One region of the Streptomyces sp. NPDC057963 genome, then DNA from elsewhere that is predicted to be linked to it. Evidence: riboswitches for the same ligand, from Rfam matches in the RefSeq annotation. Region 1 holds a riboswitch; the other holds the start of a gene.
What was found. Region 1 has a riboswitch for cobalamin ahead of ACFVT1_RS15415 (ABC transporter substrate-binding protein). Riboswitches for the same ligand answer to the same signal wherever they lie in the genome.
Positions count from the first base shown of each region.

Region 2: linked by a shared signal. The riboswitch ahead of ACFVT1_RS19370 (prenyltransferase/squalene oxidase repeat-containing protein) and the one ahead of ACFVT1_RS15415 (ABC transporter substrate-binding protein) in region 1 are both predicted to bind cobalamin.

Region 1 is NZ_JBHVPX010000005.1:536,151-541,398, forward strand. Features, by position in the region: gene ACFVT1_RS15405 (response regulator) at 1-566, opposite strand, end outside; gene ACFVT1_RS15410 (sensor histidine kinase) at 538-1,776, opposite strand; cobalamin riboswitch at 2,083-2,265, shown strand; gene ACFVT1_RS15415 (ABC transporter substrate-binding protein) at 2,295-3,338, shown strand; gene ACFVT1_RS15420 (FecCD family ABC transporter permease) at 3,392-4,447, shown strand; gene ACFVT1_RS15425 (ABC transporter ATP-binding protein) at 4,444-5,248, shown strand, end outside.
Region 2 is NZ_JBHVPX010000007.1:344,004-349,251, forward strand. Features, by position in the region: gene ACFVT1_RS19360 (energy-coupling factor transporter transmembrane component T) at 1-617, opposite strand, end outside; gene ACFVT1_RS19365 (SCO2322 family protein) at 614-1,294, opposite strand; gene ACFVT1_RS19370 (prenyltransferase/squalene oxidase repeat-containing protein) at 1,291-2,571, opposite strand; cobalamin riboswitch at 2,679-2,814, opposite strand; gene ACFVT1_RS19375 (MBL fold metallo-hydrolase) at 2,868-3,908, opposite strand; gene ACFVT1_RS19380 (lipocalin-like domain-containing protein) at 4,172-4,675, opposite strand; gene ACFVT1_RS19385 (aldehyde dehydrogenase) at 4,927-5,248, shown strand, end outside.

The DNA.
Region 1 (5,248 bases):
GCGGTCAGCGGGCTGACGAAGAGGCGTTCCGCGATCTCGTCGTTGGACAGCCCCAGTGCCGCCAGCCCCACGACGTCGCGCTCCCGCCGCGTCAGGCACTCCAGCCGCTCGTGCACGCCCGCCGGGCACGGGTCCGGCTGCGCGAGGAAGCGCTTGATCAGCGCACGCGTCGCCGACGGGGACAGCAGTGCCTCGCCGGCGGCGATCGTGCGGACGGCGTCGAGAAGCTCCTCGGGCCGGGCCCCCTTGCCGAGAAAGCCGCTCGCACCGGCGCGCAGGGCCTCGGCCACGTGCTCGTCGTCCTCGAAGGTGGTCAGGATGAGCACCTTCACCCCGGTGAGGTCCTCGGACTCGCTGATGAGGCGGGTGGCGTCGAGGCCGTCCATCTCCGGCATGCGGATGTCCATCAGGACCACATCGGGGCACTCCGTACGCGCCAGTTCCAGCGCTTCCTCCCCGTTGGACGCCTCCCCCACCGTCTCCATGTCATCGGTGGAATCGAAAAGCATCTTGAAGGTGCCCCGCAGCAGGGCCTGGTCATCGGCAAGCAGTACGCGAACCGTCATGCCCGTCTCTCCTCGGTGGTTTTCCCATCACCAGGCCGGGACGCAGCGGAAGTTCGGCCGTCACGGTGAAGCCGCCCTCCGGGCGCACTCCCGCGTGCAGCCAGCCCCCGACCGTGGCAGCGCGCTCACGCATCCCGATCAGTCCGTGCCCCGTCCCCGGACGGGCGTGGTCCCCTCCGGTTCGTCCGTCGTCCTCGACGGTGATCGTCAGCCGCTCGGGGCGGTAGTGCAGGAACAACCGGGCATGGTCGGCACCGGCATGCTTGTGCACGTTCGTCAGGGCCTCCTGGACGATGCGGTACGCGGCCAGGTCGACCGTCGGCGCCAGCGGTTCGGCGATGCCCCGCCGGGTATGGCTCACGGACAGACCGGCGCGCTCGAACGACGCCAGGAGCGCCGGTACGCGCGCGAGGCCCGGCATCGGATCACGCGGCGCCACGGGATCGCCGGACTGCCGCAGCAGCCCTACGGTCACGCGTAGTTCGTCCAGTGCGGACCGGCTGGTGTCCCGGATGTCCTCCAGGGCGGCCACGATCTGCTCCGGCCGCCGTTCCACCAGATGGACGGCCACGCCCGCCTGAGCGTTGATCAAGGCGATGTGGTGCGCGACGATGTCGTGCAGCTCGCGCGCGATCCGCACCCGTTCGGCCGCCACCCGTTGCTGCGCCTCCTGCTCACGCGTGCGCTCCGCGTGTTCCGCCCGCTCCTCCACGGCTGCCACATAGGCGCGACGGGAACGCACTCCGTCCCCGATGGCAGCCGGCAGCGCCGTCCACGCCAGCATCGCCGCGTTGTCGGGGGCCAGCCATGCGCGTGGGTCGCACACCACGGCGGCGCCCACCAGGACGGCGGCCGAGAAGGTTGCCGCGGTCCAGGCGGCACGGCGGTCGGTCAGCGCGGCCACGGTGTAGACCGACACCAAAACCGGGCTGATCACCAGAGGGCTCTCGCGGAATCCGAGCACCTGAAAGGCCACCCCGCAGCCAATGGCGACGGCCAGTACGCCGAAGGGGTGATGCCGCCGCCATACCAGCGCGGAGCAACCGATACCCGCCAGCACCACGGCGGGCCACCGCAAGGAGAACGTGTGCTGGTGCGGTACGACCGAGGAAGCCACGACCGCCAGCCCGAACAGCGCGGCCACGGCCAGTGCGTCCACCACACCGATCCGGGGCCGCGTCCACCGCCTCCAACCGCTGATCACCGCCATGTCACCACCGTAGGGTCAATGGCCGCATCGGGCATCGCCGCGCGGGGCAGGGGCGCCTCGGCCACCGGCCCCTGCGAGTCCGACGGGCCTTCGCCGGCGCACAGCCGTCCACGTCGTGCTGCCCGGCCTGCGGCTCCGCTGTCACGAGGACGGGCGGTGGGGGCCGGGCGGCGAGGAGTCCGAGCCGGATGCCGAGGGCGTCGGGCCCGAGGGCGTGGGCGCGGAGCCACCAGGGTCCCGGGAGACCCGAATCGGTCCGGCGACGTGCGATCACTCACACGAGCGCCCTTTGTGCGGCAGCCCCGAGGAAACGTAATATCGGCAGGTCATCGCCGCGACGGGAGACAGGAAGCCGGTGCGAATCCGGCACGGTCCCGCCACTGTGACCGGGGAGTACAACCCTTCGACATGCCACTGCGCCCGGCGCGGGAAGGCGGGGGGAGCGTCGATCCGGGAGTCAGGACACTGGCCTGTCGCGGGCCCGTTTTGAGGAGCGCGGACTCCCCAGGAGGCTCAACGTGTACTTCGGCATACCTCGCCGCCCCTGTTTCCCCCCTGCCCGGCCCCGTCGTGCCCTGCGCGCCGTCGCCGCGGCCGTCGCCCTGTCCACCACCCTGCTGATCGCGGGCTGCGGCACGGGTCACGGCTCCGCCGGGGACGCCAAGGCCACCGCCTCACCGGCCGAGGGCTTCCCGGTCAGCATCGACAACTGCGGCGTGAGGACGACGTACGTCGAACCGCCCTCGCGCGCGGTCACCATCCATCAGCACCCGGCGGAACTGATGCTCGCCCTGGGCCTGAAGGACCGTATGGTCGGCACCGCCTTCCCCGACTCGGCCGTCCTGCCCGAACTGAAGAAGGACTTCGAGGCGATACCCGAACTGGCGAGGAAGGAGCCGTCCTTCGAGACCGTCCTCGACGCGGAGCCGGACTTCGTCTACGGCGGCTACGGCAGCGCGTTCGCCGAGAACGAGGGCCGTTCCCGCAAGGCGTTCGCCGACGCCGGCATCGACACCTACCTCAACCGCGAGTACTGCGGCAAGAAGCAGGTGACGATGCGCGACACCTACGACGAGATCCGCACCGTCGGCAGCATCTTCGGCATACCGGGCCGCGCCGACAAGCTGGTGGCCGATCTCCAGGGACGCATCGACAAGGCCACCACGGCGGTCAAGAACGACGCCGAAGTCTCCGTCTTCGTGTACGACAGCGGCGACAAGACGGCCTTCACCGCGGGCGGCAAGGGCCTGGGCAGCGAGCTGATCCGGCTGGCCGGCGGCCGGAACGTCTTCGCAGACCTCGACGACGTCTTCGGCGACGTCTCCTGGGAGCAGGTCGTGGACCGCAAGCCGGAGGTCATCGCCATCTACGACTACGCGGGTTCCGGAAGCGTCCGGCAGAAGAAGGAGTTCCTGCTCTCGCAGCCCGCACTCGCCGATGTCCCCGCCGTCAAGAACAAACGGTTCGTGGTTCTGCCACTGACCGCGACCCTGGTCGGAATCCGGTCGGCGTACGCGGTCGACGGCCTGGCCCGCGGCCTGCATCCCGAGAGCTTCCGGTGACGGAGGCACCCGCGAAGGCCGGCGATGAGCCGACGACGCGGCGCCGGCGCCGCGTGAACCGGTCGGGTGACGCCGCCCTCGCGCTCACGCTGGGCGTCCTCGCGCTGCTGCTGGTGCTCTCCGCCACGGCCGGCCTGGCCATCGGCTCGGTGCACGTGCCGCCCGGCCAGGTGTGGGGCATCGTGACACACGCCCTGGGCGCCGACTGGACGGATCCCGACTGGTCCCGGGCCCGGGAGACGATCGTCCTCGACGTGCGCGCACCGCGCGTGCTGCTCGGGGCCGTGACCGGGGCCGGACTCGCGGTGGTGGGCACCGCCATGCAGGCCCTGATCCGCAACCCGCTCGCCGAGCCGTACCTGCTGGGCGTCTCCTCCGGAGCCTCCCTCGGCGCGGTATCGGTGATCGTCTTCGGCGTGAGTGTGTTCGGGCCGGTGTCGCTGTCGGCCGCCGCGTTCGCCGGTGCCCTGGGCTCGCTGCTGGTGGTGTACGCGACCGCCCGCACCGGCGGACGCATCACCTCGGTGCGGCTCGTGCTGTCCGGTGTGGCGACCGCGGCGGTGCTCACCGCGTTGATGGACCTGCTGCTGCTCACCACCGGCCGGGGCAACGAGGCCCGCGCGGTCCTCGCGTGGACCCTCGGCGGCCTCGGCGGTGTCGACTGGGGCACGTTGTGGCTGCCCAGCGCGGCCCTGCTGCTCGGCATCGCCGTCCTCCTGGTGCAGTCACGGCACCTGAACCTGCTGCTCGCCGGTGAAGAGGCGGCCACGACCATGGGACTGGACGTGGCCCGGTTCCGGACCCGCATGTTCGTCCTGCTGTCCCTCGTCACCGGCGTCCTGGTCGCGGCGGCCGGACCGATCGGCTTCGTCGGCCTGATGCTGCCGCACATCGTGCGCCTCTTCGTCGGCGGCGACCACCGCCGCGTGCTGCCGACGGCCGCACTGGGCGGAGCGGTCTTCCTGATCTGGGCCGACATCGCCGCACGCACCGTCGCCGCCCCCATGGAGATCCCCGTCGGGGTGCTCACGGCGTTGTGCGGTGGTCCCTTCTTCCTCTGGCTCATGCGCCGCGACGCCCGCCGGAACGCCGACCCAGGAGTGGCATGAGCGCGACCGAACTCGCCGTCGACGGCGTCACCCTGACCGCCGGGGCACGCCACCTCGTCCGGGACGTCTCACTGCGGGCCCGCCCCGGCGAGGTGGTCGGCCTGGTCGGCCCCAACGGCAGCGGCAAGTCCAGCCTCCTGCGCGCCGTCTACCGCGTCCTGCGCCCCGACGCCGGACAGGTACGGATCGACGGTACCGACGCCTGGTCCCTGCCCGTACGCAGGCTGGCACGGACCCTGGCCGCAGTGGTGCAGGAGCCCGCCGCCGGTTTCGACCTGACGGTACGGGAGGTCGTCGCCATGGGCCGCACCCCGCACAAGGGCCTGCTCGCGGGCGACACCGCCGAGGATGCCCGGCTGATCGAGTCGGCCCTTGCGGCCGTGGACGCCACCCTCCTGGCCGGCCGCCCCTTCGACCGGCTGTCCGGCGGCGAACGCCAGCGCGTACTCATCGCCCGTGCCCTCGCCCAGCAGCCCTCGCTGCTCGTCCTCGACGAACCCACCAACCACCTGGACATACGCCACCAGCTCGAAGTCCTCGGCATACTGCGCCAACTCCCCGCCACCGTCCTGGTCGCGCTCCACGACCTCAATCTGGCCGCGTACTACTGCGACCGCCTCTACGTCCTGTGCGACGGCGAGGTCATCGTGTCGGGACCGCCCGCCGAGGTACTCACCGTGGAACTACTGCACGAGGTGTACGGGGTGGCGGGAGAGGTGGTCGTTCATCCGCGCACCGGGGCACCCCACGTCACCTTCCTCCCCGCGGCGATCGGCCGGCCGACCCCGGCCGCCGCGACGG
Region 2 (5,248 bases), on a different contig from region 1:
CCGCCGGTCGCGCGGCCCCGCAGCCGCCGGGCGGTGCGCAGCCGCACCACATCGGCGACCATGTTCGGCGCGAACGTCATCGCGACGACGACGGCGACCCCCGCCTCGTACAGGGCCCCGGGCAGCGACTTCAGCAGCCGGGCCGGGTTGGCGAGCGAGTTCGCCGCACCGACGCAGATCAGCAGGGTGGCCAGCTTCGCCCCGTCGTACAGCGCGAAGAGCAACTGCTCGGCGGTGACCCGGCCACCGATCCGGACCCCCTTCGCCCAGTCGGGCAGCGGCACTTCGGGGAGGGTGAACAACGGATGCGTACCGGGGACCGGTGAACCGAGGAAGACGGAGAAGACCAGCCGCACGCCGACGACGAACAGCCCGATCTTGATGAACGCGCCGTACGAACGGGCCCACGGCGCGTCCGTACGGCGCGCCGCGACCACGTAGCCCGCCACCCCCACCAGCAGCCCGAGCAGCAGCGGATTGGTGGTCCGGGACGCGGCGGTGGCGAGACCGAGCGCCCACAGCCACCAGGCCCCGGCGGGCAGGGCGTTGCTGCGGGTCGCCCCGGGGGCGTGCAGCGGGCGCCGCGGCCGCACCGGGCGGGTGGTCGAGGCCGTCATCCGCGGCGGCGGCGGGCCTGCACGACTGCGGCGATGCCGAGGAGGAGAACGGCGCCGACCCCGACGAGCACCCCGGCGGAGGGACCGCCGCCCGAGCCGTCCGCGGCGTCGGCGGCGGACGCGTCCGGGGCCCCGGACGCGGGGGCGGCCGGCGTTCCGTGCCCGGTGCCCGAGATCTGTTCGCCGCAGCCCGAGCCCGGATAGCCGGATATGGCGCAGAGCAGCGCGCCGCTGTCGTAGCGCAACGGCTTGGCCACCGAGGCGAGCGCCTCCGCGGTGCTCGCGTCCGGGGCGACCCGCGCGCACGCGGTACGCGGCGCGGGAGGCGTCTCCCCGGCCGGGGCGTCCGCCGCGGTGCCCGGGTCGATGACCAGCGCTACCCGCTTGCTGCCGTCCTCGGCCGGGGTGTCCGCGCAGATCTCCGCGAACCCGGGGGAGCGGCGCGGTTGCGCCGAGTCCTGCGAGTCCTCGCTCACCGCGAACCGGAAGCCCTGCACCGCGCCGTCGTCCGGCCGGACCAGGGACGGGCCCTGGGTGGCGTACGTCCAGCCGGTGCCGGAGCTCTCCCAGAACGACCAGTACCGGTACCCGTCCGCCCGCGCCGTCCCCGCGCCGAGCACGGCCAGGACGGCACCGAGGACCACCAGGAGGGCGGCCGCCCTTCCCGCCCGCCTCACAGCTGCTGGTTCTTCCGGCGCCCGCTGATCAGGAAGCCGGCGCCCGCACCGACGACGAGACCGATGCCGACGTACCACCACACGCCGCCGATCACGTCGTCTCCGCTGTGGACCTCGTCCTTCTCCGTGGCCACGTACCCGGTCTCGGCGGACGGGTCGGGCGTCGTGACGGCCGCCGGCACGGGACCGGCCGCGTTCAGCCGGTCGACCAGGTCGACGCCGCCGAAGTCGCGGGCGTCGGAGCCGGTCGCGTGGGCGGCCAGGATCAGCTGCGCGTAGGCGGCGGGACCGTTCTGCTCGGCCCACGCCCCGGAGTTCTTCTTCAGCCAGGTCATGGCCTTGGCGGCCTTGTCCTGGTGGCCCGCGGCGGACAGCGCGACGACCGCGTCCGCGGTGTTGCCGAAGTCGGGCTGCGGGGTGGAGTCGGCGGCTCCGGGCATCGGCGCCAGGTCGAGATGGCCGCTGGTGGCGAGTGCGTCCGCGAGGTAGTGGGCGCCGTTCTGGGCGGCCTGCTCGGGCGTGAGCGCCGGGCCCGGCCCCGGGTGGCAGGTGGGCGCCTTGGCCGAGGTGTTGTTCCCGACGGCCAGGGCCTTGCCCATCGTGCCGAGCACCGCGGCCGCGGTGGCGTCCGCGTTGGCGGCGAGCTTCCCGGCCTTGTCGGGCTGATAGGCGAAGGCGCCCCCGTCCTTGCCGCCGCACGGGATCGCGAGCTTCAGCAGCGGGGCGTAGGGGGTCTTGCCGCCGTGGGTCGTGATGTCGCCGAGCCGCTGGCCCTGCCGGGCGAGGGCGCCGATCACCAGCGAGGTGGAGTTGGCGTCACTGGCCGCGCCCGGGGCGTAGCCCCAGCCGCCGTCCTCGTTCTGTACGGACTTCAGCCAGCGGACCGAGTCGTTCACGGTGTCCCGGTGCCCGCCCACCTCGACGAGCGCCTGGACGGCGGCCGCGGTGGCGTTGGTGTCCAGCACGGTCTTCCCGGTGCACGGCTGGGAGACATCGGGCCGGTACGCGGCGTAGGCGCCGTTGGAGCACTGCTGGGAGATCAGCCAGTCCACCGACTTCGTGGCGGGCGTGACGCCCTCGACCCGCTGCGCGAGGAAGGCGAGCGACTGCCGCCAGACGCCGTCGTAGGTGGGGTCCTTCGTGCCGTACAGCCCGGACGGCAGTGCCGCGGACGGCGAGGGCGACGGGGACGGCGCTGCGACCGCGACCGGGGCAGCGGCCGCACAGAGCACGGTGGCGGTGGCGGCGAGCGTTGCTGCTCTGCGGCGTACGGTCATGGCGGGCGGGGCCTCTCCTGCGGGGGATCCGGGCACAGGCACGCTCAGGCACCAGGCTCCGGCCCCGTATTCCTCGACGGTGCCGACCACCGGGGTTCCGGTGGCGGGAGCCGGTCACGACCGCGGACAGGGCATTCCGGCTCACCGCCTGGAACGACGGTTCACGGCTGCGTGGTCAGTGCCGGATTTGCACCGGCTTCCCCCTGAACGGGCATGATGACGACTCGCACACTGTACCGGGCGGGGAGGGGCGGGTTCCGGGCCGGTGGCCGCGGCGAACCCCTTCGTGGAAGTGGTCACACCGCGATGTACGTCACGGGGTCGCTCCCCGCCACGGCCTCCGCGCGCCCCAGCTTCACCAGCCGCCGCAGATGCGCCTCGGCCTCCGAGACGGCGATGTTCCGCGAGCCGCGCGGGATCCGGTCCCACGGCCGGTTCCACTCCATCCGCTCGGCCAGTTCCCACGGCGTCAGGGCGGTGGCCAGCAGCCCGAGCAGCCCGGTCAGCCGCTCCTCGTGATGAGCCAGGAGTTCCCGTACGCGCCCCGCGGCGTCCGCGAACGCGTACTGATGGGCGGGCAGCACCTCCGCCGCCCCGAGCCTGCCGATGCGCTCCAGCGAGTCGAGGTAGTCGCCGAGGGGATCGGTGACCGCGGCGTCGTCCGGGTCCTCGTACAGCCCGATGTGCGGGCTGATCCCGGGCAGCAGATGATCCCCGGAGAAGAGCCGGCCCCGGCCGGGCAGATTCCCCGGATGCCGCTCCTCCAGATGCAGGCAGACATGGCCGGGTGTGTGCCCCGGCGTCCAGATGGCCCGCAGCGTGCGTCCCGCCAGGTCGAGGAGCTCCCCGGGGACGATCTCCCGGTCCGGGAGCGCGGCCCGCTGTCCGGGCAGGGTGGGTGCCCGGCCCCGCTCGGCCGCGGCGGCCCGCAACGGCGCGAGATGCTCCTCGGGCGCACCGACCGCGGTGAGCTTCGCCGCGAGATACGACAGCCAGGTGCCCGGCCGGGACTCACGGGTCCGGCGCACGATCGCGGCGTCCGCCGCATGCATGGCGATCCAGGCCCCCGACGCCTCGCGCACCTGCCCGGAGAGACCGTGGTGGTCGGGATGGTGGTGGGTGACGACCACGCCGTGGACGTCACCGGCATCCGCGCCGACGGCGGCGAGCCCGGCGGTGAGCGTGTCCCACGCCTCCGGGTCGTCCCAGCCCGTGTCGATCAGGACCGGCCCGCGATCGGTGTCGAGGACGTGCACCAGGGTGTGGCCGAGCGGATTGTCCGGGATGGGGACCTTGATGCTGTGCACGCCCCCGCCGTGGTCGGTCACCTGGGTCATGGGCTCGCCCTCTCTCTCCGAGGCATGGCCGGTGTACCGGACGTACGGGTGTGCGGTGCACCGCGCCCACTGTAACGAGAACTTGTTTCAGTAGTAGCCCCGGTCGACCATCTCTTCCGTCCGTGGTCCGCGTGCGCCGGGCGTCACGCGGACCACGGTTCGCGTCAGCGCGAACGGTGCGGGGCGGTCCTCACGGTCCGCATCCCGCGCCGGGCGGTGGACGCGGCCGGCCGGAAGGCCGGTGAACCCGGATCAGCCGTCGCTCACGCGGCCTCCGCGGCCGGCCGGTGCCACACGAGCCGCGGGGCGCGGGCGTCCTCGCCGATCCCCTCGTTCGGGGGGAACAGGGTTAATCGGTCCCCCTCCACTTCCCAGCGGCGCTCCTGCTGGGTGCCGACCCAGGGGCGTAGCGACGCGATGTGCAGGTGGTGGACGACCCGGTCGCCCGTCACCTCGTAGGTTCCCGCATACCCCAGGTACGGAGAGGTCCTGAGCAGGGTCGCGGAGTCGACCGAGTCGGTCGACTCCGGCTCCGCCGCCGGTTCGGAATCCAGGTCCGGGTTCAGCACGCTCACGGACATGTGGCCGTCGGCGGTGTAGGTGATCAGCCCTGTCGGGCGTTGGCCCAGGGGGTGTTCGAGCGTGCGGCCGGAGACGTCCACGATGGCGACGCTGCTGAGCAGCCAGGCGCCTAGGAGGGGATGCCCGGAGGCATCCGGCCGGGGGGCTGATGGATGATGCGGTTCGGTGCGGGACGGGGTGTGCACGTGATTCCCTTCCTGGGTGTATGGACTTCCGGACAGGTGCGTGGGGGACGGCGGTCGTTCTCGTCCCTACCCGTGCGGAACGCCCCGGAAGCGACGGACGTGCGAGGAAACCGACCGGGCGGCACGGCGGCGGCCGTCCGTGCCCGCGTGCTGTCGCGGCCGTGGACTCCTGGAACTGGAACTGGTATCAGTTCTGACACGCAGTCAGTTGGTGAGTCGGGAAACGCGCCGGGTCGCGGGAGGCAGCAGCCATGACCGAGCTTGTCGAACACGGAAAACTGTTCATCGGCGGGGAGTTGGTCGATCCGCTGGGCCGGGAGGTCATCGAGGTCGTCTCGCCCCACACCGAACAGGTCATCGGCCGGGTGCCGCACGCCTGCGAGGGGGATGTGGACCGGGCCGTCGCCGCTGCCCGGCGGGCGTTCGACGAGGGGCCCTGGCCGCGGGCGACCCTGGACGAGCGGATCGCGGTGATCACCCGGATCAAGGACGCGTTCGCCGTGCGGTACGAGGAGATCGCCCGGGTCATCAGCGCGCAGAACGGCACCCCGTACACGTCCGGTGTCATGGTGC